One region of the Streptomyces sp. NPDC057565 genome, then DNA from elsewhere that is predicted to be linked to it. Evidence: riboswitches for the same ligand, from Rfam matches in the RefSeq annotation. Region 1 holds a riboswitch; the other holds the start of a gene.
What was found. A riboswitch is a leader RNA that binds a small molecule or an ion and turns the genes downstream of it on or off. The one in region 1 is predicted to bind cyclic di-AMP.

Region 1 (14,979 bases):
CTGCGGCCTCTCCGGCGGCGTGGACTCCGCGGTCGCCGCGGCCCTCGTCCAGAAGGCCATCGGCTCCCAGCTGACCTGCGTGTACGTGGACCACGGTCTGATGCGCAAGGGCGAGAGCGAGCAGGTCGAGAAGGACTTCGTGGCCTCCACCGGCGTCCAGCTGAAGGTCGTCGACGCGGAGGAGCGGTTCCTGAAGGCGCTGGCCGGGGTCTCCGACCCCGAGCAGAAGCGGAAGATCATCGGCCGCGAGTTCATCCGCGTCTTCGAGCAGGCCCAGGCCGAGCTCGTCGCCGAGGCGGGCGCGGCCGGCGAGGACGTCGCGTTCCTCGTGCAGGGCACGCTCTACCCGGACGTCGTCGAGTCCGGCGGCGGCACCGGCACCGCCAACATCAAGTCCCACCACAACGTGGGCGGCCTCCCCGAGGACATCGAGTTCCAGCTCGTCGAGCCGCTGCGCCAGCTGTTCAAGGACGAGGTCCGGATGGTCGGCCAGGAGCTCGGCCTGCCGGAGGACATCGTCCAGCGCCAGCCGTTCCCCGGCCCGGGTCTCGGTATCCGGATCGTCGGCGAGGTCACCAAGGAGCGGCTCGACCTGCTGCGTGAGGCCGACGCCATTGCCCGCGAGGAGCTGACCGCGGCCGGACTCGACCGCGACATCTGGCAGTGCCCGGTGGTCCTCCTGGCCGACGTCCGCTCGGTCGGCGTCCAGGGCGACGGCCGCACCTATGGTCACCCGATCGTGCTGCGCCCCGTCTCCTCCGAGGACGCGATGACGGCCGACTGGTCGCGGCTGCCGTACGAGGTCCTGGCGAAGATCTCCACCCGCATCACCAACGAGGTCGCCGACGTCAACCGCGTCGTCCTCGACGTGACGAGCAAGCCGCCGGGCACCATCGAGTGGGAGTGATCCCACCGCAGGGCCAACGCCGATGCCGTCGCTCGTTCATCCGGGCGGCGGCATCGCCGTGTCCGGGGCCGCCGCTCCGGCGAATCGATACGTGATCGCTCTGGCCACCTGCGGTGACCGGCGGTAGCTTCCGTCCGAATGCCCTGGGAGCCCCGAGGAGTCGCCATGCCCGAGCCCACGCCGATCCCCGTCGAACAGCTGCAGTTCGCGATGCCGCCCGTCCACGAGTCGGTCGGTGAGGAACGCGCGCACCGCAAGGAGCGGCTGGCCGGGGCGTTGCGGCTGTTCGGTGAGTACGGGTACGAGGACGGGGTCTCCGGTCACCTCACCGCACGGGACCCGGAGTTCGCCGACTGCTTCTGGGGCAACCCGTTCGGCGCCCCCTTCGACGGGATGAGCCCGGAGGATCTGATCCTGGTCAACGGCGACGGGCAGGTCGTCGAGGGGCGCCACCACGTCAATCAGGCGGCGTTCGCCGTCCATGCCCAGGTGCACCGGGCGCGCCCGGACGTCGTCGCCGTCGCGCACACCCACTCCCTGCACGGCCGGGCACTGTCCACGCTCGGTGAGTTCATCGAGCCGATCACCCAGGAATCCTGCGCGTTCTACGAGGACCACGCGGTCTACCAGGCCTACACGGGCGTCGTGGTCGACGAGGACGAGGGGCGCCGGATCGCGGCCGCGCTCGGCGCCCGCAAGGCGATCATCCTGCGCAACCACGGACTGCTGACCGTCGGCGACTCGGTGGACGCGGCCGCCTGGTGGTTCCTGACCATGGAGCGCTCCTGCCAGGTGCAGCTGACCGCGCGGGCGGCCGGGAAGCCGGTGCTGATCGAGCACCGGGACGCCGTCGCCACCCGCGAACAGCTCGGCAGCGACCTGGTGGCCTGGATCAATTACCAGCCCCTGTGGAAGCGGATTGCTCGAACGTTCTGACGATCTGCACGTCCGGACCGCCCTGATGCGGTACCTGCCCGTCCCGTACGGCACAATTCGCAGCAATCGGTGGTCAGTTGGCAGTACTGGGGCGGGAAAGGGCGGCGTTCTCCGTGGCGTTGGACGAGGCACGACAAGGCGCGCACGGCGGTGGCTGTACGTGCGGCGACTGCCCGTACGGGGCGCGCGAGGGACACCGGCGCGCGGTGGCCGCCTTCCTGGCCAAACGGGACGGACTCGCCGCGGGCCAGGGACTGCCGACCGGCGTCGCCCAGTCCGCGTCCGCGACCCGTCAGTGGGTCTCCGACGAGCTGACCGAGTCGGCCCGCACGGTCGCCGAACGCAGCCGGGAGGCGGGCGACGCCTGGCTCCGCCGGGTCTGGCAGCGCACCCTGGCCGTCGTCTGGGGGAGCGTCGCCGTGCTCGTCATCGGCGAGGCGGTCACCGCGATCGGCGCGGGCTGGTCGACCGCCCGCACCGCCGGTCTGCTCGCCGGGCTCGTCACCGCGGCACTGCTGACCGGCGCCGCCCGCTTCCACCGGGCCCGCGGCGGCGTCCTCGCCCCGCTGGTCGGCGAGGACAACCGGCTCTCCACCTCCCGCGCGGTCGCCGTCGCCTGGGTGCTGCTCACCGTCTTCTCCGTACTCGTCCTCGCGCTGCAGCTGGCAGGTGCCTCCAGCCACGCGGAGCGCGACGCGCTGATCGACGGTCTGGAGCTGGCGCGTGGCGTCGGGGTGCTGACCGTGCTGGCGCTGGTGTGCGCCGTCGCCGTGCTCGTACGCCGGGTGGTGACCGTACGCGTCCTCGCGCAGCGCCTGCAGAAGCTGCGGGCGGACCGGCCGCGCGCCGCCGATCTGCTCACCGACGACTCCGGGCGCGGCAGTTTCACGGATGTGCAGTACGTGCTGGTGAGCGCCGTAGCCGTCCTCTTCGCCGCGGTCCGGCTGGCCCGCCGGCCCGAGCAGCTCCCCGATCTGCCGTGGGGGCTGGCGCTGCTGGTGGCGGTCTCCGCGGCGACGTACTTCGCGGGGAAGTACGCGGAGGGCGGGCGCCCGGTCGTGCTGTCCGTCGTACGGGCCCGGGAGGCCGGTGACCTGGACGCGCCGATCCGTACCGGCGACGACATCGAGATCCGCGGAGCGGGCTTCGTGCCGCCCGGCGCCGGGGCCCCGGACCGGCTGGCCCGCATGGTGGTCAGGATCGGCCGGGTCCATGTCCATGTCCCGCTGATCCCGGTCACGGGAGGCTTCGCCAACCCGACCGACACCGTGCTCACCGTGCCGGTCCCGGTGGAGGTGGAACCCGGGCGGGTGGACGTCCAGGTCGTGACAGCCGCCGGGGTGGAGACGAACCGGGTCGAGATCGACGTCACGGACTGAGATCCGATCGACCGTCTTTCCCTCCGGCCGCCACTCGGGTCTGATCGGACCGGATCGAACCGCAGGGCAGGTGAGCAGCCCGTTCGCCGCGTACGTATGGTCTGGTGACGGGTCGACGGAAGGATAGGGTCCTTATGCGTGCGTATGGCACGAATTCGCGAGGTCTGGGCGAAGCGACAAGCATCCGTGAGCTGGCGCGGGAGCATGCCCTGCTGCCACTGCGGATCTTTCTCGGCGTCACCTTTCTCTATGCCGGGCTCGACAAACTGACGGACAGTGCCTTCTTCCGCGCCACCGGCCCCGGCTCCATCGGCGAGACGATGCACGCGGTACGCGACTCGGCCGCGATCCCGGCCCTCGTCGACCTCGCGCTGAAGAGCCCGGGAGCCTTCGGGCACGCCATCGCCTTCGGTGAACTCGCCGTCGGCATCGGCACCCTGATCGGGCTGTGGGCCCGGCTCGCCGCACTCGGCGGGGCGCTGATCTCGCTGAGCCTGTGGCTGACCGTGAGCTGGCAGGTCAAGCCGTACTACTTCGGCAACGACCTGGCCTACCTCATGGCCTGGCTGCCGCTGGTGCTCGGCGGCGCCGCGTCGTTCTCCGTGGACGCCTTCCTCGCGTCGCGACGGCGACGGATACGGTAGCCGAACCACGTCGTGGTCGCGGCGAGCCAGAGGCCGCCGAAGAACACCGGGCAGAAGAAGACCCAGGAAGCGTCCCAGGTGCCCGCCGCGTCCGCCGCGTAACCGGCGGCGAGGGCGAGCATGGCGATGCCCGCGACCGCCCGGCCCGGCCGGATCTCATGACGCAGCACGAATGACCTCCACCTGTCCGATACCGACTTCCAGATCCAGCTCGACCGTGCCCGCCGGGGTGACGCCCGCGGGCGGGGCGATCATGCGGTGTTCCTTCGGTGACGGGCTGATGTCCACATCGCCCGGCGGATCGCCCGGCAGCCGGATGTCGCCGATCCCGGCGTCCGCCCGCACCCGGAGCGTCACCGCCTTCGGCACGACGACGACCGCCCGGCCCGCGCCGACCCCCAGCTGCGTCCGGACCGTGTCACCCTTCGGGACCGGCACCTTCGACAGGTCGAGGGTGCCGACACCGCTGCCGAGCTCGTACCGCGGCTGGACCGCGGCGACCGATGCCGGGCGCCATTCCTCCCGCACCCAATGGGTGCTGATGTCCTTCGGCAGCGCGGCCGCGCCCGCCAGCAGCGCCGCCGTGATCATCGCCAGCAGGACGGTGCCGAACCCGGTCCTGCCGAGGAAGGTGCTGACCACCATCCCCGCACCGAACACGGCGAGCGCTGCGGCCAGGCCGAACTGCAGGCTCGTGCCGAACGGATGCGTGTGCCAGCTCAGGCCCGTGCCCAGACCGCCGGCGATCAGTGCGAGCAGGAAGACCAGGCCGCCGATCGAGCGTGGCCCCCGGTTGGTCCGGACCGGCTCGGGCGCGCGGTACGGGGTGTCCGCCGCCCTGCGGGGACGTACCGGCGGACTGTCGGCCACCGCATCCGCCGGGCCCCACAGATACCCCGGTCCCACCGGGCCGGACGTGCCGTCCTTGATGATCGGATCCCGCCACCACGACGGGCTGGCCGGCGACGGCGGTGCTTTCACCTCCGGCGGGGCGTCCGCCACCGCCTGCGCGGCCGTCGGGTGCAGCGGGTCCTCGGGCGCGGCGGTCCTGCGGGTTTGCGTCCACACGCTGAAGCCGACGACCGCGAGCGTCAGCATCGCGGAGAACGCCAGCGTGCCCCCGTTGCCCAGCATGGACAGGAAGAGCCCGCAGCCGATCAGCGCGAACAGCACCGCGACCAGCGACGCCCCCTCGACCCGGCCGGACAGCAGCCTGCGTGCCTCGTTCTCCTCCTCGCCCTCCAGCGGGAGCAGCAGCCAGGCGAAGCCGTAGAAGATCAGGCCGACGCCACCGGTCACCGACAGCACACCGATCACGATCCGGAAGATCACCGGGTCCACGTCGCAGTACCGGCCGAGTCCGCCGCACACCCCGGCCACCACTTTCTGCCGCGAGCTGCGCTGCAGCTGCGGTCTCGGTGCGGGCTGCGGTGCGACGCCGGGCGCGGCGTCCTGGGGAACGGTCATGGCTCCATGGTGACGGGCGGCAAGCGCCGACGGGACCCGCGCCGACCCTGGCCGATCCCTGATATTGGTTCCCCCGGACCCTGAAGGGCGCCGTCGCGGTGCGTGCGGCGGGTGCGAACTGCCCGTCTCAGGGTCGAAGTGGGGGCAGACCCTGATACCGCCGCTCACCCGTCCATGTGACGATCGTGGCATGCCGACCGCCTCACCCCGAGCCGCAAGCTCCCTCAGCGCCGACCCGGAGGAGCCACCGCTGCGCAAGCTGTACCGCAGTGCCGACGGACGGCTGCTCGGCGGCGTCGCGCGCGGTCTCGCCGGACATCTCGGGCTGCCCGTCGTCTGGGTGCGGTTCGTCTTCCTCGGACTGTTCTTCGCGGACGGCCTCGGGGCTCTGCTCTACGCCGTGTTCTGGATCGTCGTCCCCCTCGGCGTCGGCGGCGTCGACGCGCCGCGCTCCGTCTTCGAGACGGCCCCCGACGGCCGGCGCAGGCTCCGCAAGCCCGACAAGGGGCAGGTGTTCGCCCTCCTCGCGCTCCTCATCGGCGCCGTGACCTTCGTCGGCAACGTCGACATGGGCAGCAAGGCCGACCGTTACATCTGGCCGACGCTGCTGATCGGCGCGGGCTCCGTCCTGGTGTGGCGGCAGGCCGACAACGCCCGCCGGGCCCGCTGGATGGAGGTCGGCCGCCGCCGCCGGGTGCTGCATCTGGCCCGCGCGCTGGCCGGGGTCGCCCTGGTCGGCCTGGGACTCGCCGTCTTCATCGTGGTACGCGGCTCCGCGGCCCAGCTCGGCAATGTGCTGACCGCGGCGATCGCCGTCCTCACCGGCATCGCGCTGCTGGCGGGTCCCTATCTCGTCCGCATGACCCAGGACCTGTCCGAGGAACGCCTGATGCGCATCAGGGCCCAGGAACGCGCCGAGGTCGCGGCTCACGTCCACGACTCCGTGCTGCACACCCTCACCCTGATCCAGCGCAACGCGGACGACGGCAGCGAGGTCCGCAGACTGGCCCGCGCCCAGGAACGCGAGCTGCGCAACTGGCTGTACAACCCCGAGGGCACCGGCAAGGACGAGGGCGACGAACCGGAGACCCTCGCCGAAGCCGTCAAACGCGCCGCCGCCGAGGTCGAGGACAAGCACGGTGTCCCACTGGAGGTCGTCGTCGTCGGCGACTGCCCGCTCGACGAGAAGCTCGCCGCGCAGATGCAGGCCGCACGCGAGGCGATGGTCAATGCCGCGAAGTACGGTGGCGAGGGCGGCGCCGTGCAGGTCTACGCGGAGGTCGAGGGCCGCACGGTCTTCGTCTCCGTACGGGACCGTGGTCCGGGATTCGATCCGGATTCCGTACCGGGGGACAGAATGGGCGTACGAGAATCAATCATCGGCCGGATGCAGCGCAACGGCGGTACGGCGCGGCTGCGTTCGGTGCCCGGCGGGGGCACGGAAGTCGAGCTGGAGATGGAGAGGGCGGGCGAATGACCGAGACCACCGAAGCGATCGGGGGCCCGGAGCGCCGGGTACGGGTCGTGCTCGTCGACGACCACCGGATGTTCCGCACCGGAGTCCAGGCCGAGATCGGCCGCACCGAGGAGACCGGTGTCGAGGTCGTCGGCGAGGCCGCCGATGTCGACCAGGCGGTCACCGTCATCACGGCGACCCGCCCCGAGGTCGTCCTCCTCGACGTGCACCTGCCGGGCGGCGGCGGCGTCGAGGTGTTGCGCCGCTGCGCCCCGCTGATGGGCGCGGTCGAGAACCCGGTGCGCTTCCTTGCGCTGTCCGTCTCGGACGCCGCCGAGGATGTCATCGGTGTCATCCGCGGCGGCGCACGCGGCTACGTCACCAAGACGATCACCGGCACCGATCTGGTCGATTCGGTCTTCCGGGTGCAGGAGGGCGACGCGGTGTTCTCGCCCCGGCTGGCCGGCTTCGTCCTCGACGCGTTCGCCTCGACGGACGCGCCGCCCGTCGACGAGGACCTGGACCGGCTGACGCAGCGCGAGCGCGAGGTGCTGCGGCTGATCGCGCGCGGCTATGCGTACAAGGAGATTGCCAAGCAGCTGTTCATCTCGGTGAAGACGGTCGAGTCGCATGTCTCGGCGGTGCTGCGGAAACTCCAGCTGTCGAACCGGCACGAGCTGACGCGGTGGGCGACGGCCCGACGGCTGGTCTGAGTCAGCCGTTCTCCCGTTCGGGGTCGATGGAGATGTTGAGTCTCTCGCCGACCCTTCGGTAGCCGATGCCCGCGTGGATCCGTTCCACAGCGGCGTCGGCCGGCTCCAGCCACACCACTTACCCGTGGTGCTGTACGTGGGCGGCGGCGTCCATGGGCGTACGGGTTCCCTTCGACCGTCCGGTGGGATTCCGGAGTCAGGACCGCGAACTGCGGAGCGAGGGAGCCTATGCGACCCGGGTCGCTCCCGCGAAGGGCATGTTGTCGATCGGCGCGATGCGGACCGGTGCTCCGGGGTGCGGTGCGTGGATCATCTGTCCGTCGCCGATGTAGAGACCGACATGGCTGACCCCGGAGTAGAAGAACACCAGGTCACCGGGGACGAGTTCGGAGCGGGGGACATGCCGGCCGGCGTTGATCTGGGTGTATGTGGTGCGGGGGAGTGAGACGCCGGCGGAGCGCCAGGCGGCCTGGGTCAGCCCGGAGCAGTCGAACGAGGACGGTCCGGTTGCGCCCCAGACGTACGGCTTGCCGAGCGCCCCGTAGGCGAACGCGACGGCCTCCGCGGCGCGGGCGTTGGGAGCCTGGGTGGTGCCTAGGCGCGGGGCGCTGCGATCCGCGCGGGCGGCGCCCACGCGTTCGAACCCGGAGCGCTCCGCGGGCGAGAGGGTGTCCAGGAGCCTCCGGGCGTCGGCCAGTCTGGCCCTGACCGTCGTCCGGTGCTTCTTCAGGTCGGCCCGGCGGGCGGTGAGGGCCGCCAGCTCGTTCTTCGCCTCCGTGCGCAGCTGGGCGATCTCGGTGACCTGCCGCTGCACGTTGGAGACCTCGGCCGCCTGGCGGTCGGAGGCCCACTCCACGTACGAGGCCCGTTGCAGATACTGGTCGGGGTCCGAGGACAGCGCCAGCTGCACGGCGGGGTCGAGGCCGCCCGTGCGGTACTCCGCGGCGGCGAGCGAACCGAGTGCCTTACGGGAGGCATTGAGGCGTTCGGTCCTGCGGGCGGCCTCGTCGCGCAGTGCGTTCAAGGACCTGGCGGCGGCGGTCGCCTCCTCCTTCGCGCCGTTGTACTGCTCGGTGGCGACCTCGGCGTCGTGGTACAGCCGGTCCACCGCGGCCTTGATCCGGGTGGGGGTGGGCTGTGGTTCGGCGTGCGCGGAGCCCGGCAGGACGGCGGCGGTCGCGGCCCCGGCGAAGGCGAGGGTGGCTGCGGTGCGGGCGGCGGAGCCGGCGTGCGGGCGCTGCCTGGGTTTCCGATGCACTGCCACAGGGGCGGGGCTCCTTCGGTCGACTGCCCGTCGGGGCCTACCGGCGGGCCGCTGAGAGGTCCGGCGGCGGGACGCCAACAGGGGGAGCGGCCCGCCGCCGGATTTCTCGGCGGGGTGACCGGGCTGCCGTCCGGGTGCGGAGCGGTGCTGAAGCCGGCCACCTGGACAGGGACGCTAGGCCCAGGGCGCGAGGAAGGGTCGCAATGACGGCTATTGCCCGAATTTGGCAATGTGTTGTCGCCGAGTGGCTGGAAAATTCCATCAGAGTCAGGCAATTGGTGCAGATGGGAGCGAAATGCCGGGTAGCCCCCACCTCGCCGAAGAGGGGTGATATGGCCCCGGCTAGGCTGCGGCCTCATGGACGTACTCATCAATGTCTTCGTCGCGCTGCACATCATCGGCATCGCCGCCCTCCTGGGCGGCTTCCTGACCCAGATGAAGGCGATGGGCGCAGGCACGGCACGCTTCGTCCCGGCGATGCTGCACGGCGCGCTGACCATGCTGGTCACCGGTGTCGCGCTGGTCGGACTCAACCAGGCCGACGACCACCCGGTCAACAACATCAAGATCGGCGTGAAGCTGGCGGTCCTGGTGGTGATCCTCGCGCTGGTCTACATCAAGCGGGACGAGGAGAAGGTCGAGAAGGGTGTGTTCGCGGCGGTCGGCGGACTGACGGTCGCCAACATCTTCATCGCGACACTCTGGACCTGAGCCGGACCCGCCCGCATGAAAAGCGAGCCCCTGCCGGACCCGGCAGGGGCTCCTCTTATGCGGGCTCGGCGTCATGCCGGGCGCACGCTGCCGTAGATCGGCATGTAGTAGATCGACTCCTCGCGGACGTTCGCCCCCGGCTTCGGGGCGTGGATCATCATGCCGTCGCCCTTGTAGATACCGACGTGGCTGATGTCGTCGTAGAAGAAGACGAGGTCGCCCGGCTTCAGGTCGGCCGTGGCTATCCGGGTGCCGATCTTCACCTGGTCCCAAGTGGTGCGGGGGATGTCGACGCCCGCTGCCTTCCAGGCGGCCTGGGTCAGCCCCGAGCAGTCGTACGAGGAGGGGCCCGCCGCTCCCCAGACGTACGGCTTGCCGATCTGGGCGCGGGCGAAGGCGAGAACCTTCTCGGCCTTCGTGGTGGCACTGGTGTCCGAGCCGGTCCCGGTCCCGGTCCCGGTTCCCGTGCCCGTCCCCGTGCCACTGGTGGAGGCGGCCTTCTTCGCCGCCTCCTGGGCCTTGCGGTCCGCCTCGGCCTTGGCGGCGGCCTGCCGGCGGGCGAGTTCCTCCGCCTTGCGCTTGGCCTCCGCCTCCTTCTCGCGCTCCAGTGCCGCCAGCCGCGCCTTCTCCTCGGCCGTCAGCTTCGACAGCATCGCGCGCGCCTCGCCCAGCTTCTTCTGGACGGATTGCTTGCTGGTCCGCAGCGTGGCCTGGGACTCGGTGAGCGTCTCCAGGCTCTTCGTCGCCTCGGTGCGCTTCTTCGCCGCCGCTGCCTGCTGCGTACGGAAGTCCGTGACCGCCTTCTGCTGCTGGGCGGTCATCCGGTTCATCAGCTGGTTCTGGTCGAAGTACGACTGCGGGTCGTTGGCCAGGAAGAAGGTGGCGGTCGGGGCGATGGAGCCGGTGCGGTACTGCGCGGCCGCGTAGTTGCCGAGTGTTCTGCGCGCCTCGTTCAGCTTGTCGGCGCGCTCGGCCACGTCCTCCAGCAGGGCGTCGACCTTGCCGCGCTGCGTGGCGGAGGCCTCTTTCGCCTGGTTGTACTGCTGGGTCGCGGTGCCCGCCTGCCGGTAGAGGTCGTCGACCTTCTTCTGCACGTCCTCGATGCTGGGCTTGGGTGCGCTCGGGGTGGCCGTGGCGCTCTGGGTCGACAGCAGGGTCACGCCTGCCAGTGCGGCCGTCGTGAGCCCGACGGCGGGGGTGGTGGTGCGTACTCGGCTGCGCGGTTTGCGATGCGATGCCAAAGCCGGCATCTCCTTCCGTGGACCGCCTACCGGGTTAGCTGTCGGGTTCGGGCGGAACGGAAGGCTGCCCTACGGTCCGAGTGGGGATACAGACCGATTCACCCCGGTTTCGCATGTGGGTCCCCGGTTCCGAACTTCCCTGTGGGCAGCGCGGATTCGGCGGGGGAGCCCGCTCGGCGTGGTTCGCCTCAAGGGGGTACGGGCCGCCCGACGGAGCACGCTAGCCAACCGTGGTGCCGCTGTGAAGCTTGATGTTCGATATGCCCGATACGTTTTCGTGACCTTGGCGAAGAGGGGTCGGAGGAGGCGGTTTGGGCCCCGATTTCCTTACGGGGCGTGGGCGGGTGCTCTCCGTACGTAGGTGCCTTCCGGCCGCGCTTTCCCATGCGGCCGCAGAGTGTCGGTGCGTCGCCCTAGACTCGTGAGGCGATGAGCAGCCTCTTTGACGACAGTTTCCTGGCCGGCCTCCAGCACTCGGAGGAAGAACCCCCGCCGCCCCCCGAGGACTCCGCACCCGAAGCGGTGCCGGAGGACCTCTTCGCGGGTGTCTTCGACGCACCCCCGCCGCCCCGGGACGCGTACTACCGGGACGGCGCCCACCGCCCCGCCATCGACTCCGCCGCCCTGCTCGACGGGCTGAACACCGAGCAGCGCGCCGCGGTCGTGCACGCCGGATCGCCGCTGCTCATCGTCGCCGGCGCAGGCTCCGGCAAGACCCGGGTGCTCACCCACCGGATCGCCCACCTGCTGGCCGAGCGGGGCGTGCACCCCGGCCAGATCCTGGCGATCACCTTCACCAACAAGGCCGCGGGCGAGATGAAGGAGCGCGTCGAGCAGCTCGTCGGACCGCGCGCCAACGCCATGTGGGTCATGACGTTCCACAGCGCGTGCGTGCGGATCCTGCGCCGCGAGTCGAAGCGGCTCGGCTTCACCTCGTCGTTCTCGATCTACGACGCGGCCGACTCCAAGCGGCTGATGGCCCTGGTCTGCCGCGATCTGGACCTCGACCCGAAGCGCTTCCCGCCGAAGTCGTTCACGGCCAAGGTCTCGAACCTGAAGAACGAGCTGATCGACGAGGAGACCTTCGCCGGCCAGGCCGCGGACGGCTTCGAGAAGACGCTCGCCCAGGCGTACGCGATGTACCAGTCCCGGCTGCGCGAGGCCAACGCACTGGACTTCGACGACATCATCATGACGACGGTCCATCTGCTCCAGGCGTTCCCCGACGTCGCCGAGCACTACCGACGCCGCTTCCGGCACGTCCTCGTCGACGAGTACCAGGACACCAACCACGCGCAGTACACGCTCGTACGCGAGCTGGTCGGCCCGGCCGGAGAGGCCGACGCCCCCGCCGAGCTCTGCGTCGTGGGTGACGCCGACCAGTCGATCTACGCCTTCCGCGGCGCGACGATCCGCAACATCCTCCAGTTCGAGGAGGACTACCCGAACGCGACGACGATCCTGCTGGAGCAGAACTACCGCTCCACGCAGACGATCCTCTCCGCCGCCAACGCGGTCATCGAGCGCAACGAGAGCCGCCGCCCCAAGAACCTCTGGACGAACGCGGGCGAGGGCGCCCGGATCACCGGCTATGTCGCGGACACCGAGCACGACGAGGCGCAGTTCGTCGCCGACGAGATCGACCGGCTGACCGACGCGGGCGACGCGAAGGCCGGCGACGTCGCGATCTTCTACCGGACGAACGCGCAGTCCCGCGTCTTCGAAGAGATCTTCATTCGCGTCGGCCTGCCCTACAAGGTCGTCGGCGGCGTGCGCTTCTACGAGCGCAAGGAGGTCCGGGACATCCTGGCCTACCTCCGGGTCCTCGCCAACCCCGAGGACACCGTCCCGCTGCGCCGCATCCTCAACGTGCCCAAGCGCGGTATCGGCGATCGCGCCGAGGCGATGATCGACGCACTGTCGCTGCGCGAGAAGATCACGTTCCCGCAGGCACTGCGCCGCGTCGACGAGGCGTACGGCATGGCGGCCCGCTCGGCCAATGCCGTCAAGCGGTTCAACACGCTGATGGAGGAGCTGCGCACGATCGTCGAGTCCGGCGCGGGCCCCGCCGTGGTGCTGGAGGCGGTGCTGGAACGGACCGGCTATCTCGCCGAACTCCAGGCGTCCACGGACCCGCAGGACGAGACGCGGATCGAGAACCTCCAGGAACTCGCCGCCGTCGCGCTCGAATTCGAGCAGGAGCGGGGGGAGTCCGCCGGGGAGGAAGGTGCGGGCACGGGCACGCTCGCCGAGTTCCTGGAGAAGGTCGCGCTCGTGGCCGACTCCGACCAGATCCCCGACGAGGACGAGGACGGCTCCGGCGTCATCACGCTGATGACGCTGCACACGGCCAAGGGGCTCGAATTCCCGGTGGTGTTCCTGACCGGCATGGAGGACGGCGTCTTCCCGCACATGCGCGCCCTGGGACAGGTCAAGGAGCTGGAGGAGGAGCGGCGCCTCGCGTACGTCGGCATCACCCGTGCCCGTGAGCGGCTGTATCTGACCCGGGCGGCGATGCGCAGTGCGTGGGGTCAGCCCTCGTACAACCCGCCGTCGCGGTTCCTGGAGGAGATCCCGGACCAGCACCTGGAGTGGAAGCGGACCGGGCCGATGGCGGCCCCGGCCGGACCGACGTCGGGGATCACGTCGTCGCTGTCCTCGTCGCGCGCCCGCTCGGGCCCCTCGGGCTTCGCGACCCGGCGTACCTCGGACAAGCCGACGGTCACGCTGGTGGTCGGGGACCGGGTCACGCACGACCAGTTCGGGCTCGGCACGGTGACGGCGGTCGAGGGGATCGGCGACCAGGCGAAGGCGACGGTCGACTTCGGGGACGAACGACCGAAGAAGCTGCTGCTGCGGTACGCGCCGGTGGAGAAGCTCTAGGGGGGCCGCTCCGGAGCCGACGGGCGGGGCCTGTGCCGTGTCGGGCTCTGCAGCTCAGGTCGGGTCGAGGCCGTGGCTGCGGAGCCAGGGCAGCGGGTCTATGGCCGCTCCGCCACCGGGCCGGACCTCGAAGTGCAGGTGCGGGCCGGTGGAGTTGCCGGAGTTCCCGGAGTACGCGATGACGTCACCGGCCTTGACCGGGCCCGAGCGGATCCTGGTGCTGCTCAGATGGCAGTACCAGGTCTCGGTACCGTCGGCCGTGGTGACGATGGCCATGTTCCCGTAGGCGCTGTTCCACTGGGTGCGTACGGTGCCGTCGGTCGCGGCCATCACCGGAGTGCCGTACGAGACGGGGAAGTCGATACCCGTGTGCACGGACATCCAGTTGACGCCCGCCTGACCGTAGTAGGCGCTGAGGCCGTGCTGCTTGACCGGCAGGAGGAACTTGGGCCGCAGCGCCTCTTTCCGGGCGGCCTCCTCCTCGCGCTTCTTCTTCTCGGCGGCCTGCCGCTCTCTCAGGTCGATGCGCTCCTGGGTGCGGCTGGCGCGGTCGGCGAAGTTCTCGGCGTCGGCGCTGAGGTTGGCGAGCTGGGTGTCCAACTTGTTGTTGGCGTCGACCGGCTTGACGCTGCCGGGGTCGGCGGCCGCCATCGACGTGGTGTCGTCCTTGGTGTCCTCGCCGCTGCCGAGTCCGCCGACGGAGGCGGCGGCGATACCGGCGACGCTCATCACGCAGGCGGAGGGGACGGCGACGGTGAGAAGAGCGGAACGCTTGGCGGGGGTGCGACGCCGGCCGCGGCTGCCACCGCCGCCGCGGGTGACGGAACGGCTCGCAGGGCGGGGGATGTCGGCGGTGTGCTCCGCCGCGTGGTCCGTCCGGTCTGCCGCGTCGTCCGTATCGGCCTCGAGGTCCGGGTCCAGGTCGGCGACCCCGAACTCGGAGGTCGCGGTGATGTCCGCGGGCTCCACGGTTCCGGCGGGCGGGTAGGGCTCGTACGGAGCGTAGGAACCCTGATTCTCGTACGCCTCGTACGCGGCCTGTTCGGGTTCGTACGACTCGTGCGCGGTTTGCGCGGTTTGCTGTTCGTGCTCGGGCGTGGCGCCGGTGTTCCAGGCGGTGGCGTCGTATGCGCCGGTGTCGTAGGCGGCCGTCCCGGTCGTCGCCCACTGGCCGTTCTGGTGCCAGCCGTTGGTGTCCCACTGGCCCGACGCGTCCGGAGCGCCGCCCTGCGCGGGGATGCCCGGGACTTCCGGCATCCACGTCGCGGTGGTGTCGTACTGCTGCGGGTGCTGGGTCCCGTACGCGGCATAGGGGTCGTACGTGACGGTCTGATGCGCGCCGGTGTCCCACTGGGTGGAGTCGTACTGGCCGCTGTAT
Region 2 (14,979 bases), on a different contig from region 1:
CGCCCACCCGCACCTCGCCGGGCGGCAGCTTCGGACTGGCCACGCGTCCGGCCAGCGAACTGGTGACCCGGGCCCCGGCCGGGAGCGCCCCGGCCAGGTGCTCGGCGAGACGGCGGGCCTCCGTGGTGCCACCGAGGACGAGTACGTGCATGGGATCGGTCCAGACATGAGTGAGGCGGGGGGAGGGCGCAGCGCCCAACTCAAACACACCGGTCTGCGGCCCGGCTGGACGACCGGTGCCTGTGCGACCGCGGCTACGACCGCCGCGTACACCGCCCTGCTGACCGGCGACTTCCCCGATCCGGTGACCGTCGTCCTGCCCAAGGGCCAGAGCCCGGCGTTCGCGCTGGCGGTGGAGGAGCTCGCCGGCGACCGGGCGGCGGCCGGCGTGGTCAAGGACGCGGGAGACGATCCGGACGTGACGCACGGCGCGCTGGTACGGGCCACGGTGCGCCGGCTGCCGCCGGGTTCGGGCGTGGTGTTCCGGGCCGGTCCGGGCGTGGGCACCGTGACCCGCCCCGGTCTGCCGCTCGACGTCGGCGAGCCCGCGATCAACCCGATGCCGCGGCAGATGATGCGCGACCACATCGCGCGCGTGGCGGCGGACCACGGGGACACGGGCGACGTCGAGGTCACCGTGTCCGTCGATCACGGCGAGGAGATCGCCCGCTCCACGTGGAATCCGCGCCTCGGCATCCTGGGCGGCCTGTCGATCCTCGGCACGACCGGGATTGTCGTCCCCTACTCCTGCTCGGCGTGGATCGACTCGATCCGCCGGGGCGTGGACGTGGCCCGCGCCGCGGGACACACGCATGTGGCGGGATGCACGGGGTCGACCTCGGAGAAGACCGTCGTCGCCGAGTACGGCCTGCCGGAGATCGCCCTGCTCGACATGGGCGACTTCGCGGGGGCGGTACTCAAGTACGTACGCAGGCATCCGGTGGACCGGCTGACGGTCTGTGGCGGCTTCGCGAAGCTGTCGAAGCTCGCGGCGGGCCATCTGGACCTGCACTCCGCCCGCTCCCAGGTCGACAAGGGGTTCCTCGCCGAACTCGCCCGGCAGGGCGGCGCGGACGCGTCGCTGACCGCCGAGGTGGCGGACGCCAACACGGGTCTGGCCGCTCTTCAGCTGTGCGCGGCGGCCGGGGTCCCGCTGGGCGACCTGGTCGCGGTGGCCGCCCGCGACCAGGCGCTGTCGGTGCTGCGCGGCGCGCCGGTGGCCGTGGACGTCATCTGCATCGACCGGGCGGGCACGGTCGTCGGCCGCAGCGACGTGCGCTGACGCGGTCGGCGCCGCCCGTCAGCAGACGTGCCGGTCGCGCTCGGCCGAGTAGAGGTGGCTGTCGCGGAACTGCTCGGCGCCGAGCGTGCGGCCGACCATGATGACGGCGGTGCGGATCACCCCCGCGGCCTTCACCTGCTCGGCGATGTCACTCAGCGAACCGCGCAGGATCAGCTCGTCCGGGCGGGACGCCATGGCCACCACGGCGGCCGGGCAGTCGGCCCCGTAGTGCGGCAGCAGCTCCTCGACGACCCGGTCGACGTACCGGGCGGCCAGGTGCAGCACGATCAGCGCACCGCTGCGGCCGAGCGTGGCCAGGTCCTCGCCCTCCGGCATGGCGGTGGCGCGGTGGGCGATCCGGGTGAGGATGACGGTCTGGCCGACGGTCGGCACGGTCAGCTCCCGCTTGAGGGCTGCGGCGGCCGCCGCGAACGCCGGCACACCGGGCACCACTTCGTACGGCACAGCTGCCGCGTCGAGCCGCCGCATCTGCTCGGCGACCGCGCTGAAGACGGACGGGTCGCCGGAGTGCAGCCGCGCCACGTCCTGCCCGTTCTCGTGGGCGTGCACCAACTCGTCGGTGATCTCGTCGAGGTTGAGCTGCGCGGTGTCGACGAGGCGGGCGTCCGGCGGGCATTCGGCGAGCAGTTCGCGGGGGACCAGGCTGCCCGCGTACAGACAGACCTGACAGGCGGCGAGCGTCCGGGCGCCGCGCACCGTGATCAGGTCGGCGGCGCCGGGGCCGGCGCCGATGAAGTACACGGTCATCTGTTCTCTCCTGACGAGGACGGTGCGGACGGTATCGGGGGGGTGCCGGGCTTGCGCACGGACCACTGGGTGACCGGCATGGCCTGGCGCCAGCCGGTGAAGCCGCCGACCGGCACGGCGTGCGCCACCGCGAGCCGCACCAGCTCGCCGCCGTGGCGCCGGTACCGCTCGGCGAGCAGCGCCTCGGACTCCAGCGTGACGGTGTTGGCGACCAGCCGTCCGCCGGGCGGCAGTGCGTCCCAGCAGGCGTCGAGCAGCCCCGGCACGGTCAACCCGCCGCCGATGAAGACGGCGTCCGGCACCGGCAGTCCGGCCAGTGCTTCCGGTGCCCGGCCGGTGACCACGCGCAGCGCGGGGACGCCGAGCCGGTCCGCGTTACGGGCGATGCGTCCGGCCCGCACCGGGTCGCGTTCGACGGTGACGGCACGGCAGGACGGGTGGGTGCGCATCCACTCGACCGCGATCGACCCGGAACCGCCGCCGATGTCCCACAGCAGTTCGCCGGGCGCCGGGGCCAGTGCCCCGAGCGTGGCGGCGCGGACATGCCGCTTGGTGAGCTGACCGTCGTGCTCGTAGGCATCGTCCGGCAGCCCGGGTACGGCGCCGAGCCGCAGCGCGTCCGGCGCACGACGGCACTCGACCGCGATGACGTTGAGCGGATCGCCCGCCGGATGCGCCCAGCCGTCGGCCGTCCCCGTGACGCAGTCCTCGGCCTCGCCGCCGAGCTGTTCCAGCACCCGCATCGGGCTGGGGCCGAAGCCGCGTTCGCGCAGCAGCGCGGCCACGTCGGCGGGGGTTTCGGCACCCGCGCTCAGCACCAGCAGGCGTCGGCCCTCGTGCAGGGCGGCGGCCAGGCGGGCGGCGGGCCTGCCCACCAGCGTGACGACCTCGGTGTCCTCCAGCGGCCAGCCGAGCCGGGCGCAGGCGTAGGAGACGGAGGACGGATGCGGCAGGACGCGGAGGTTCCCGGCGCCCAACTCCTCGCAGAGGGCGCGCCCGATGCCGTAGAACATGGGGTCGCCACTGGCCAACACGGCGATGCGGAGCCCCTGGTGCGCGGCCAGCAGACCGGGCACGGCGGCCCGCAGCGGCGAGGGCCAGGGCACCCGCTGTCCCGTGCACTCCGGCGGCAGCAGCTCCAACTGCCGTGCACCGCCGATCAGCACCTCGGCGCGGAGCAGTGCCGTGCGCGAGGCCCCGGGCAGTCCCTCCCACCCGTCGGCACCGATCCCGACGACGGTGGGCGCAGGGGGCGGGGGTATTGCGGGCGCTGCGGGGATCACGGCCGGTACCTCGGTGTTCGGGGGGTTTGACGCAGCCGAAACTCTACTGTTCGCGCTGACCGCTGAGATCGTTCCTGGCGGGTGAGCATCGCCATACGTACGTGCCTCGGGCCGGCCGACGCCTCTCCTGACGCCCCTGCACGGTCCGCGCGCCGGGCAGGGGCGTTCGGGCCGGCGCCGGCTCAGAAGTCGAAGACGGGCCCGGCGGTCGCCTCCATGACGCAGGCGTTCGGGTAGGTCCGCTGCCAGTCCACCGCGGCGCCGTTGTACGTCCCCTGCGCGGTGACGGTGACGGGGTCGTGGATCAGGGGGCACGGGTGCGGGTTGCCGGGCAGCTCGTCGAGGTCGCCCCCGGCCTCGTCCAGGGCGGCGCAGGCCTCCGCCGCCTTCGGGTGGTGACTCCAGGAGGTGAGCGGACACTGGAGGCCGATGCCGCGGATCCAGGTGTTCTCGCTGCCGGAGACGGTCAGGAAGAGGGTGCTTCCCGGGGCGTCGGCGTGCGCCGTGGGAGCCAGGAGCAGGGCCGTGGCCAGGGCGGCGGCGGCCAGCGAGGCCGCGCTCGGACGCCGGACGACGGAAGAGATGATCATGATTTGGACAACGAACAGCCGGTCATGAGGACACGAGCGGCGCGCCGCGTGCACGTGACCTCACAGCTGTGCGCGTGCCCTCACGGCCGGCCGGCCGGCGCGATGTTCTGGTTGGTGTGGAAGAAATTGCCGGGGTCGTACACCTGCTTGACCGCCGCGAGCCGGTCGTAGTGGTCGCCGTAGGTGGCCCGTACCCGGTCCTGGGACTCGCCCACGCCCATGAAGTTCACGTACGTCCCGCCCATCGACTGCGGATGCAACTCCTCCCAGTAGTCCACACACCACTGCCTGATCGCCTCGGCGTTGTCCGGGTCCGGGTCGATGCCCGCGATGACGCCGGACCAGACGGCGTCCCGGTACGCCCAGGCCGTGTCGTCCGGGCCGATCCGGTGGGCGGCCCCGTCGACCGGGTACAGGTGCGTCGTCGACAGGTCCGTGGGGAGGTTCTCGGCGTACTTGGCGTGGACGGCGATGGCGTCGTCCGTGATCCGGTCGAAGAAGTTGCCCCGCCAGTACCACTGCAGTCCGCTCGGGAGCAGTGCGTCGAACATGGTCTGGAGTGCCGGGTAGGGCATCGGCGAGGTGAAGTGGAAGGCAGGCGGACCCGGTTCGTCCACGACCTTCAGGGTGGCGTCGAGGAGCTCGGGGTCGCCGGTCCAGCACCAGACGACGCCGCACATCTTCTGGCCGTGGATCTCCTCGGGGAACGGCGGGCCGGGCGGGACGGTGAGCGCCAAGAAGAAGCCGTTCAGATCCTCGGGCGCCTGCGGCAGGAAGTCCCGGTACCACTCCAGGACTTCGCGGATCCGGTCGACCGGCCACACGGTGATCGCGACCCCCACGGTGTCCACCGGGTGCAGCCGGAGTTCGAACGAGGTGACGATGCCGAAGTTCCCGCCTCCGCCGCGCAGCGCCCAGAACAAGTCGGAGTTCTCGTTCTCGTCCGCGGTGACGTGGCTGCCGTCGGCCAGGACGACGTCCGCCGCGAGGAGGTTGTCCACGGTCAGGCCGTACCTGCGGGTGAGATAGCCGTGGCCGCCGCCGAGGGTGAGGCCGACGACCCCGGTCGTCGACAGGATTCCGGAGGGAGTGGCCAGGCCGAACGCGTGGGCGGCGTGGTCGAGATCGCCGAGCAGGGTGCCGCCGCCGACCCGGCCGGTCCGGGCGTCGGGATCGATGTGCGCCCAGCGCATCGGTGACAGGTCGAGGGTGACGCCGTCGTCCACCAGGCACAGACCCGCTCCGCTGTGTCCGCCGCCCCGCACGGCGAGTTCGAGACCTTCGTCGCGGACGAAGTCCACCGCTGCCATGACGTCCGCCGCGTCCGCGCACCGCACCACGGCGGCCGGACGCCGGTCGATCATGCCGTTGTAGATCGTGCGGGCGTCGCGGTACTCCGGGTCCTGCGGACCGATGACCGGACCGCGCAACGCGGCCCTCATCGCTTCGAGCGTGGTGGAGTCCATGGCCGTCTCCTCGCCGCGGGTGCGGACCGCTGTCCTCTCCACGCTCCCGCCGGTCGCAGGGCCGTGCAATCGGCAGGCGCGGCGCAAAGAGCGGGATGCGGTGTGCGGCAGGTCAGGAGCAGTGGGCGGGTTGCCCGGACGGGCGCACCATGAATCCATGGACGGACCCCTTGGTGATGTGAGCCTGCCGGGGCGCCTCGCCGAGCCCGGCGAGGGCATCAGCCCGGAGGAACTCGCGCTCGCCGCCCGCAACCACGGTCTGCCGCTGGAGGCGCTGCGCTACGACATCACCCCGCCCGGACTGCACTATGTGCTGGTCCACTACGACATCCCCGAGATCCGGGACGGCTCCGTGCAGCTCACCGTGCACGGCAGGGTCCGGACGCCGCTGGCACTGGATCTGGCGGCGCTGCGGTCGTTCCCGGCCGTCACACTGCGCGTCACGATGGAGTGCGCGGGCAATGGCCGGGCCCGGCTCGTACCGCGGCCGGTGAGCCAGCCGTGGCTGGTCGAGGCGGTCGGTACGGCGGAGTGGACGGGGGTGCCGCTGCGGCTGCTGCTCGCCGAGGCCGGGGTGGAGCCGGACGCCGTCGAGGCGGTGTTCTGCGGTGCCGACCACGGTATCGAGCGGGGCGTCGAGCAGGACTACCGGCGGAGCCTGCCGGTGGACGTGGCCACCGGCGACACGCCGGAGGTGCTGGTGGCGTACGCGATGAACGGCGGTCCGCTGCCGCCGCAGCACGGCCATCCGCTGCGGCTGGTGGTGCCCGGCTGGTACGGCATGGCGCACGTGAAATGGCTTCGGGAGATCCGACTCACCGAGACCCCGTTCACCGGCTTCCAGCAGACGACCGCCTACCGCTACCGGCAGGAGCCCGACGATCCCGGTGAAGCCGTCACCCGGATGGCCCCCCGGGCGCTGATGATCCCGCCCGGGTTCCCGGATTTCATGTCCCGGACCCGTTTCGTACGCCCCGGCCGGGTGCTGCTCCGGGGCCGCGCCTGGTCGGGGGAGCCGCCGGTCGCCCGGGTCGAGGTGAGCACGGACGACGGCCGCTCCTGGTACGACGCCGAGCTCGCCCCGCCGGACGGGGACGGCAGGCACGCGTGGGCCTGGCAACGGTGGCAGGCGCCGTGGAAGGCGGTGCCGGGCACCCATGTCCTCAGCGCCCGTGCCACCGATGCCGGTGGCCGGGTCCAGCCCCTCACCCAGCCGTGGAACCGTGGCGGCTTCGGCAACAACCTGATCCAGCGGATCGTCGTCCACTGCGGGTGGGGTGAGCCCACTGCGGAGTGGGATGAGCTCAGACGAGGAGCTTCGTCTTCGCCCGCTGGAACTCCTCGTCCGTGATCGCGCCGCGGTCCTTGAGCTCGGCGAGTTTCGCCAGCTCCTCGACGCTGCTGCCGCGTTTCGCCTGGCCGGTCGTGTCACCGGTGGCGGCGGCTTCCCGTACGTACGCCTTGAAGGCGGCTTCCCGCTCCTTGGCTTCCGCGACGTCGCGCTTCCCCATGGATTTACCGCGTGCGATCACGTAGATCAGGACGCCGAGGTACGGCACCACCAGGGCCAGGATCAGCCAGCCCGCCTTCGCCCAGCCGCCGAGGTCGTCGCTGCGGAAGATGTCCGCGATGACCTTGAAGAGGAGGAAGAGCCACATGATCCAGAGGAAGAACCAGAGCATGGTCCAGAAGAGGTTGAGCAGAGGGTAGTTGTCCACGTTCCGCTCCCTGGTCGTCGCGTCGTTCGGCTCGTCGCTCCGTGTCGGTGACACAGTCCTGAACGACTGAATCCTCAATCAGTCATATCATCAGATTTCGGACCCTGCTCGCTGTCGTGCGGACCGTTCCTCAGGGGCCGTTCCCCAGAGGCGGCGCGGAGTACCGTGGAATGACCGAGGGAGGCGTGTGGCGTATGAGCGCCGCAGATGGGTCCGCCTGGAGCCCGATCGGGGCGATCGGCCGTGTCACCGTGCCGATCCCGCCGAACGGTCCCGGCGAAGTACTGGTGGCCGTACGGGGTGGGTCGGAGGCCTACACCGCATGGTCGGCGACGTCGATCGACAGGGACGTACGCGTCGTTGTCGTCGACTCGGTCTCGGCACGCGGCGTGATCGTCGAACGCTTGCCGTCCTGAAGCGAACCGACGCCGGGGAACGACGCCGGGGGACAGCGATGAGCGCCGCCGCACCGGGACAGCACGTCGAGAAAAGGCGTACGGCAGGAGTCCGCTCATGTTGTTCTGGCACGTTCCCGCCCCCAACGAGGCGATGCTCATCTCCGGATCGAAACGGCAGACGCACGACACCCAGTTCCGGATCGTCACCGGTCACGGCAGTTTCGTCGTGCCGGTGAAGCAGAAGGTGCGCATGCTCTCCCTGGCGCTGCGCGAGGCGGAGATCACCGAGGACTGCGTCACCCAGCAGGGCATCCGTCTCAACGTCCGCGCCGTCGCCGTCTTCAAGGTCGGTGATGACGCCGTCTCCATCGCGAACGCCGCCCGCCGCTTCCTGTCCGAACAGGACCAGATGGAGGAGCTCGCCGGCCGGATCTTCGCCGGACACCTGCGTTCCATCGTCGGCGGGCTGACCGTCGAGCAGATCATCCGGGAGCGGAACCGGGTCTCCCAGGAGGTCATCGCGGGCAGCCACGGCGAGATGGAGAAGCTCGGCATCGTCGTGGACGCCCTCCAGATCCAGGAGATCGAGGACTCCACCGGCTACATCAAGAACCTCGCCGCCCCGCACGCGGCCGCCGTCGCCAGCCAGGCGCGGATCGCCCAGGCCAGGGCCGACCAGGAGGCGACCGAGCGGGAGCAGCAGGCCGCGGCGCTCAAGGCCGAGTACGAACGGGACACCGCGATCAAGCGGGCCGGCTTCCTCGCCGAGACCGAGCAGTGCAACGCCCGTGCCGCCCAGGCCGGACCGCTGGCCCAGGCCAGGGCCTCGCACGAGGTCGTCGAGGAGCAGACCGCACTGGCCGAGCGGCAGGCGTCGCTGGCCGCGCAACGGCTGGAGGCGGAGGTCAGGCGTCCGGCCGACGCCGAGGCGTACCGGCAGCGCACGCTCGCCGAGGCCGCCCGCGACCAGACGAAGTTCCAGGCCGACGGCAGTGCGTACGCCGAAAGGACCCTTGCCCAGGCGCAGGCCGACGCCAACACCGCGCGTGCCACCTCGCTCCGGGACGGCAATCAGGAGCTGATCGCGGCCAACCGCATCGTGGAGAACCTGCCGGCCCTGGCCGACGCGGCCGCCCGCGGGATGTCGGGGGCCGACCTCACCGTGCTCAATGGCACCAACGGTGTCAACGAGATGGCGGCGGGCGTGGTCAGCCAGGGGCTGGCGATCCTCCACGCACTCCAGCGCGGCGCGAAGGCGGCGAAGCCGGCGGTCGACGCGAAGCGGGCGCCGCACATCACCGACTCGAGTTGAGCCGGGCTGCTTCTCCGCTCCGGAGGCCTCCGGTACGCAGGATTCCGCCACGAGGGATTTCGCCGCCGATGAGCGCGCCGTGCACGGACGACTGCGGAGTGTGGTCGGTACCGGCAGGGCGAGCGGTGCGGTCATCGTCGGAGGCCCTCCGGGCAGGCTGCGAGCCGGCAATTGCTTCTCGAATTCGACACCTTGGGGCAGCGGTGGGCATGGATGGGCGCAGGCGGACCAGCAAATGGTCAACCGTCCGTCCCGGATGGCGTAGAGTTGTGTTCACCGACGCGGGGTGGAGCAGCTCGGTAGCTCGCTGGGCTCATAACCCAGAGGTCGCAGGTTCAAATCCTGTCCCCGCTACTGAAGAATCAGGCCCGGCATGCACGAAGCATGCCGGGCCTGATTCGTGTGTCCGTCCCCCCTTCGGCCGACGCGGAGTCGCCGCGCGACGCCGCTCCGGCCAGCCTGGGGGAGTGGGGTGCGGCGCCGTCCGCAGTCAGGCGCGTACCGGGCAGGAGACCGCGGGGGCGCATCGGGCAGGAGACCACAGGAGCCGCTGCGCGTACCGGGCAGGAGACCACTGGTGGGGATGGCGGAGAAGCTGCGGGGGGTGCGGGTCGGGGGCGGCAGCCGTTCCCGGCGGTTCGTCGGTGCGCTGCCTGCGCTGATGATCGTCGTCGGGCTCGTGTTCGACATTCTCACCCCGCCGCCGTTCACCGCCGTGCCGCTTTTCGTGGCTGCCCCGCTGGTCGCCGCGCCGTTCTTCACTCGGGCGGGCACCGTCCGTATCGGCGCCGCCTCGCTGCTCTCGATCCTCGTCCTGCGGAGCGAGAGCGGCACGGTGCTGCAGGTCGTGCCGTCCCTCGAGGTCCTCACCGTGCTCACCGTCTCGGTCCTCGCCCTCTTCATCAACGGAGTCGTACGGCGAGGCACTGAGCAGCTGGCTTCGGCGCGGGTCATCGCGGAGACCGCCATGCGGGCCGTGCTGCCGAAGCCGAACGACTGGATCGGCGGGCTGCGGGTCGCCGCGCGGTACGAGGCGGCGCAGGCGGACGAGTTCGTCGGCGGCGACCTGTTCGCCGTGGTGGACAGCCCGCACGGCGTGCGGCTGGTGGTCGGGGACGTGCGGGGCAAGGGGCTCGACGCGGTCGAGGCGGTGGCGGTGATCATCGGCGCGTTCCGGGAGGCCGCCGAGCAGGAGGCTTCGCTGGAGGACGTGGCGCAGCGGCTGGAGCGGGCGCTGGCGCGGGAGGGGGAGCGGCGCGGCGGGATCGATCCGGTCGAGGGGTTCGTCACCGCGGCACTCGCCGAGATCCCGCACGGCGCCGACGAGGTACGGATCGTCAACCGCGGCCACCCCGAGCCGCTGCTGCTCCATGCCGACGGCGGGGTGGAGGTGCTGGTGCCGAGCGTGCCCGCGCTGCCGCTCGGTATGGGGCTGGGGGTGTGGCCGGACCTGGCCGACGTCTGGAGTCTGGCCGCCGGGACGACGCTGCTCGTCTACACCGACGGCCTCTCCGAGGCTCGGGACAAACAGGGGATCTTCTACGATCCGGCGGCCCGGCTGCGCGGACGGCTCTTCCCCGGGCCCGAGGAGCTGCTGTCCGCACTGACCGATGACGTACGGCTGCACACGGGTGGCAAGTCCACCGACGACCTGGCGCTGGTCGCGGTCGCGCGGCCCGCGGAGGGGCAGCTGGAACGGCGCAGGACGGTGAAGATCGTGGGGCGCGGGCAGGAATGAGTCGCGACTGCGGTGAGCACACGAGGGTGATGCCACCGTGCGTAATCGAAGAGTGCCGCTCCGCATAACGTTTGACGCAACGTCAGAAAGACGGTAGTGGCTGAGCCCGGGTCAACTCGTCCGATTCCACCCGGTTGTGTCCCGTAAAGTCCAGGCCAAGGTCGGCAATGATCAGTGGGAACGGCTTGGAATCGGACCCGTGTGTCTATTAACGTTCGATAACGCAGCGCGGTCGTCCCAGCCGTCGTCAGTGGCGGCACCCGTGCGCGAGCGCCGAATTCCGCAAGGGAACCGGGGAACCACCTACATGGGGTGAATCGGACACCTGTGTCTCGTGAGAGGCAGAGGAATCCGTAGGAGACCTTCCTGCTCCGAACCCGTCAGCTAACCCGGTAGGCGAGAAGGAAGGAAAGGAGTGCGCCCCCGTGGCGTCCAACAAGCCTGCCCCCGAAGCCCCTTCCCGGTTCGGCTCCGACTTCACCACTGAGTACGGATCCGGGACGGACACCGAGTTCGGCACCGAGTTCGGGACCGAAGGCTTCGGAGAGACCGACCGGGCCTGGGAGGAATGGAACCCCACCGAGGAGTCCGTCCGTCCCGTACGCGGCAGGCACCGCGTCGCCAAGCAGCGCAACGGGCTCGCCCGTAGCTCCACGGTTCTCGGTGTCGGCGTCATCGCGGCCGTCGGCGCGGGCGGGATGGCCACCGCGCAGAGCAAGCCGCCGGTCTCCATCTCCCTTCCCGATTCCATCGCGGACAATCTCCCCGACGCCGGCTCCCTCCCCGGTGTGGGCGCGCTGTTCTCCGACGAGTCCGCCACCGACCGGGCCCAGGCCGCGACCGCCGCCGCACCGCTGACCAGTGCGGGCATCACCACCGCCGAGGCCGAGCAGGGTGCCACCGACGCCGGCGAGGCGCTCCGCGCCCGCATCCTCCAGCAGGCCGAGCAGCAGCAGAACGCCGCCGACGCGGAGGCCAGGGCGGCTGAGGAGAAGGCCGCCGCGGAGAAGGCGGCAGCCGAGGCGAAGCAGAAGCAGGACGTCGCGGAGGCCAAGGCCGAGGCCGCGAAGAAGAAGGCGGAGGAAGAGGCGAAGGCGAAGGCCGAGGCCGAGCGGCTCGCCAAACTGGCCGCCAGCTACGCCATCCCCACTTCCTCGTACACGATCACCTCGACCTTCGGCCAAGCCGGTTCGATGTGGTCCTCCGGCTACCACACCGGTCTCGACTTCGCGGCGCCGACCGGCACCCCGATCAAGGCCATCCACACCGGCACCATCAAGTCGGCGGGCTGGTCCGGCTCCTACGGCTACCGCACGGTCCTGGAGCTCGAGGACGGTACGGAACTGTGGTTCTGTCACCAGTCGTCGATCAACGTCAGCGTCGGCCAGAAGGTCACCACCGGTGAGACCATCGGCCGTGTCGGCGCCACGGGAAATGTGACGGGACCTCACCTCCACCTGGAGGTCCACACCTCGAGCGGTACGGGCATCGACCCGATGACCTGGCTGCGCGACAAGGGCCTCACGCCCTGACCCGAGGAACGCGAGCCGTCCCACCGGCCCGCCACCGATCCCCGGCAGTCCTGACGCTCACCCCCCGACGTCAGGGCTGCCGGTCCGTTTCTCCACGGCTTTTCCGTGCACCATGCATGGAATAGCGGCACCGGTGGATTTCGTTGATCCACTTATGACTTCTCTCCGCAGGCTCGGCTCTTCCGACCTTCAGGTCTTCCCGCTCGCCCTCGGCGGCAACGTCTTCGGCTGGACCGCCGACGAGGCGCAGTCGTTCGCCGTCCTCGATGCGTATGCGGCGGCGGGCGGCAATTTCATCGACACCGCCGACTCGTACTCCGCCTGGGTCCCTGGCAACGAGGGCGGCGAGTCGGAGATCGTCATCGGCAAGTGGCTCGCCGCACGCTCCGACCGCTCCGACATCGTCGTCGCGACGAAGGTCGGCGCCCATCCTGCTTACAAGGGCCTCTCCGCGACCACCATCAAGGCCGCGGCCGAGCAGTCGCTGCGCCGTCTCGGCACCGACCACATCGATCTCTACTACACGCACTTCGACGACGAGACCGTCCCGGTCGAGGAGATCATCACCGCTCTCGACCAGTTGGTGAAGGACGGCAAGGTGCGCGCCATCGCCGCCTCCAACATCAGCCCGGAGCGGCTCCAGGCGTCCCTGGACTTCTCCGAGCGCGAGGGGCTGGCCCGCTACGTCGCCCTGCAGCCGCACTACAACCTCGTCTCCCGTGACACCTACGAGGGCGAGCTCCAGGACACCGCCGCCCGCGCCGAGCTCGCCGCTGTCCCGTACTTCGCCCTGGCCTCGGGTTTCCTCACCGGCAAGTACCGTCCGGGCACGTCGGTGGAGAGCGCCCGGGCCGAGAACGCCGGCCGGCACCTGGAGTCGGAGCGGGGCCGGAAGGTCCTGGCCGCACTCGACAAGGTGGCCCAGGAGCGCGGCGCCGAGATCGCGACCGTCGCCCTGGCCTGGCTCGCCGCCCGTCCGACCGTAGCCGCTCCGATCGCCTCGGCCCGCACGGTCGATCAGCTGCCCGCGCTGGTGGCCGTCGCCGGCCTGCGACTGACCGAGCAGGAGCTGGCGGAACTCACCGAGGCGTCCGCCTGACCCGTCACCGGGGATGCCGGGGCGGCCGGCTCCCCCTGGTGCTGCGACCGGAAAGGTTCACCGGCTCGCGACGCCCGGCACGGCACCTCGCTGCGTTGTCGCATCCCCCGAGTACGTCCAGTACGAGGGGGATCCTCCGCCTTGCGATGCACCGCACCGGACGCCGCGAGCTTCCCGGTAAACCTTTCCGGTCGCAGCACTAGCGGTGCTGTCCGTGGGGCGGCTGGTGATACGGCTGCCCAGGGGGTGACAGATACGGGTTGTGGCCGCCGTACGGCTGGTACTGCTGCGGAACCGGCGCCGGGGCCATGTACCGCGGGCGCAGGCGGCCCGTCGCCTGTGCCGCGTACGCCAGGGCGGGGGCGGCCACCTCCCGGCGCTGCCAGAGATGGTGCAGCAGTTCCAGTTCACGTGCGCTGAAGTCCGGTTCCGCCGCCCCGCGGCCTGCCCGGCGGCGCAGGAACGCCAGGGACGTGGCGAACGACTCGTACTCGGCGACCGCCCGCGCCGCCGCCTTGCCGCGCGCCGTGGCCTGCGCCTTGGCGTGACTGCGTACCTGCGCCGCGATCCGGCTGTGAGCGCCGTGGGCGGGGCCGTAGGCAGCGGCGTACCCGTGCCCCGGGGCTCCGTACCCCGCTTGCGCGTGCTGCCGGCGCGCCAGGTCCCGGGCCAGGCCGCGGGCCCGCATCGAGGAGAGCGCGAGCGGCTCGGCCGGGGTCAGCCAGCCGGCGGCCGCGTACGCGGGCAGCTCGGTCGCCAGGGTGCGCAGCTCCCGCTGGCGCGACCAGATCGCCAGCCAGGTGACCAGTCCGAAGACCGGGACCATGAACACCCCGTACACGACATAGAAGCCGTACGGGCCGAACGTCCCCGAGCCGTTCCACAGGGCGTGCATGCCCATGGCGAGGACCAGTCCGAGCAGCGGCAGCGCGATGCGACGGATGCGGTGGCGGCGTGCGCTGAGCGCCGCGAAGCCGAAGCCCAGGCCGGTCAGCACGGTGAAGAGGGGATGCGCGAACGGCGTCATCACCCCTCGTACGAAGAAGGTCGCGGCCGTCACCGACGCCAGGCCCGAGTTGCCGATCTGCTGGTCCTCGCCGAACGCGTTGCCCAGATAGAGGATGTTCTCGGTGAAGGCGAAGCCCGTCGCCGTGAAGCCGGCGATGACGACGCCGGCGACGACACCGCCGAAGTCCCTTCGCCGGAACAGGAAGATCAGCAGGACGGCCGCCGCCTTCGCGCTCTCCTCGACGACCGGCGCTATCACCGTGGCCCCGAGGGTGTCCGCGCTCGCCGGGTCCGCGGTGGCCGTCGCGATCCAGCGGGTCGCGAACGAATTGGCGATGATCGCGACCAGGGCGGCGGCGCACGCACCCCAGGCGAAGGCGAACAGCAGATTCCGCCAGGGTTCGGGTTCGACCCGGTCCAGCCAGCGGAACGCCGTCATCAGGAGCGGGACGGGCAGCACGGCCAGACCGAGCCCGACCAGGAATCCTTCGGTGCCGGTCTGGGCGCGGACCAGGGCCAGGATCACCAGCCCGCACAGCGCGAGCACCGTGAAGACCGCGGCGATACGGAACGTCTTGCTCCGCCAGACCATGCCGACGCGGCGCGGGCGGTAGCGCCACTGACCCCGCTCCGGCACGGCCGCCAGGATCTCGCCGACCCGCTGCTCCTCGAGGAGCGGGACGGCCGGCTGCGACTGTTGCTGCTGGACAGACCCGTCGGACACCCCATGACCCTAACGAGGGGGAGTGACAGCTGACCATGGGGCGACGAGGTACGCGTGCCGC

Region 2: another riboswitch for cyclic di-AMP. It lies ahead of ACFU8W_RS07205 (M23 family metallopeptidase); the one in region 1 lies ahead of ACFU8W_RS30370 (NlpC/P60 family protein).

What each region holds. Positions count from the first base shown of each region.
Region 1 covers NZ_JBHVFU010000022.1:80,399-95,377, forward strand. Annotated here, with positions in the region: gene guaA (glutamine-hydrolyzing GMP synthase) at 1-907, shown strand, start outside; gene ACFU8W_RS30330 (class II aldolase/adducin family protein) at 1,073-1,843, shown strand; gene ACFU8W_RS30335 (hypothetical protein) at 1,957-3,222, shown strand; gene ACFU8W_RS30340 (DoxX family protein) at 3,357-3,866, shown strand; gene ACFU8W_RS30345 (PspC domain-containing protein) at 4,023-5,333, opposite strand; gene ACFU8W_RS30350 (PspC domain-containing protein) at 5,524-6,810, shown strand; gene ACFU8W_RS30355 (response regulator transcription factor) at 6,807-7,502, shown strand; gene ACFU8W_RS30360 (NlpC/P60 family protein) at 7,729-8,766, opposite strand; gene ACFU8W_RS30365 (hypothetical protein) at 9,124-9,477, shown strand; gene ACFU8W_RS30370 (NlpC/P60 family protein) at 9,549-10,727, opposite strand; cyclic di-AMP (ydaO/yuaA leader) riboswitch at 10,726-10,890, opposite strand; gene pcrA (DNA helicase PcrA) at 11,148-13,601, shown strand; gene ACFU8W_RS30380 (M23 family metallopeptidase) at 13,656-14,979, opposite strand, start outside.
Region 2 covers NZ_JBHVFU010000002.1:682,252-697,230, forward strand. Annotated here, with positions in the region: gene ACFU8W_RS07145 (cobalt-precorrin-6A reductase) at 1-151, opposite strand, end outside; gene ACFU8W_RS07150 (cobalt-precorrin-5B (C(1))-methyltransferase) at 167-1,282, shown strand; gene cobM (precorrin-4 C(11)-methyltransferase) at 1,301-2,050, opposite strand; gene cbiE (precorrin-6y C5,15-methyltransferase (decarboxylating) subunit CbiE) at 2,047-3,333, opposite strand; gene ACFU8W_RS07165 (SSI family serine proteinase inhibitor) at 3,516-3,923, opposite strand; gene ACFU8W_RS07170 (FAD-binding oxidoreductase) at 4,004-5,389, opposite strand; gene ACFU8W_RS07175 (sulfite oxidase) at 5,547-6,740, shown strand; gene ACFU8W_RS07180 (SHOCT domain-containing protein) at 6,694-7,107, opposite strand; gene ACFU8W_RS07185 (hypothetical protein) at 7,302-7,523, shown strand; gene ACFU8W_RS07190 (SPFH domain-containing protein) at 7,621-8,817, shown strand; tRNA gene ACFU8W_RS07195 (tRNA-Met) at 9,098-9,171, shown strand; gene ACFU8W_RS07200 (PP2C family protein-serine/threonine phosphatase) at 9,401-10,555, shown strand; cyclic di-AMP (ydaO/yuaA leader) riboswitch at 10,817-10,969, shown strand; gene ACFU8W_RS07205 (M23 family metallopeptidase) at 10,981-12,087, shown strand; gene ACFU8W_RS07210 (aldo/keto reductase) at 12,242-13,186, shown strand; gene ACFU8W_RS07215 (PrsW family intramembrane metalloprotease) at 13,386-14,918, opposite strand.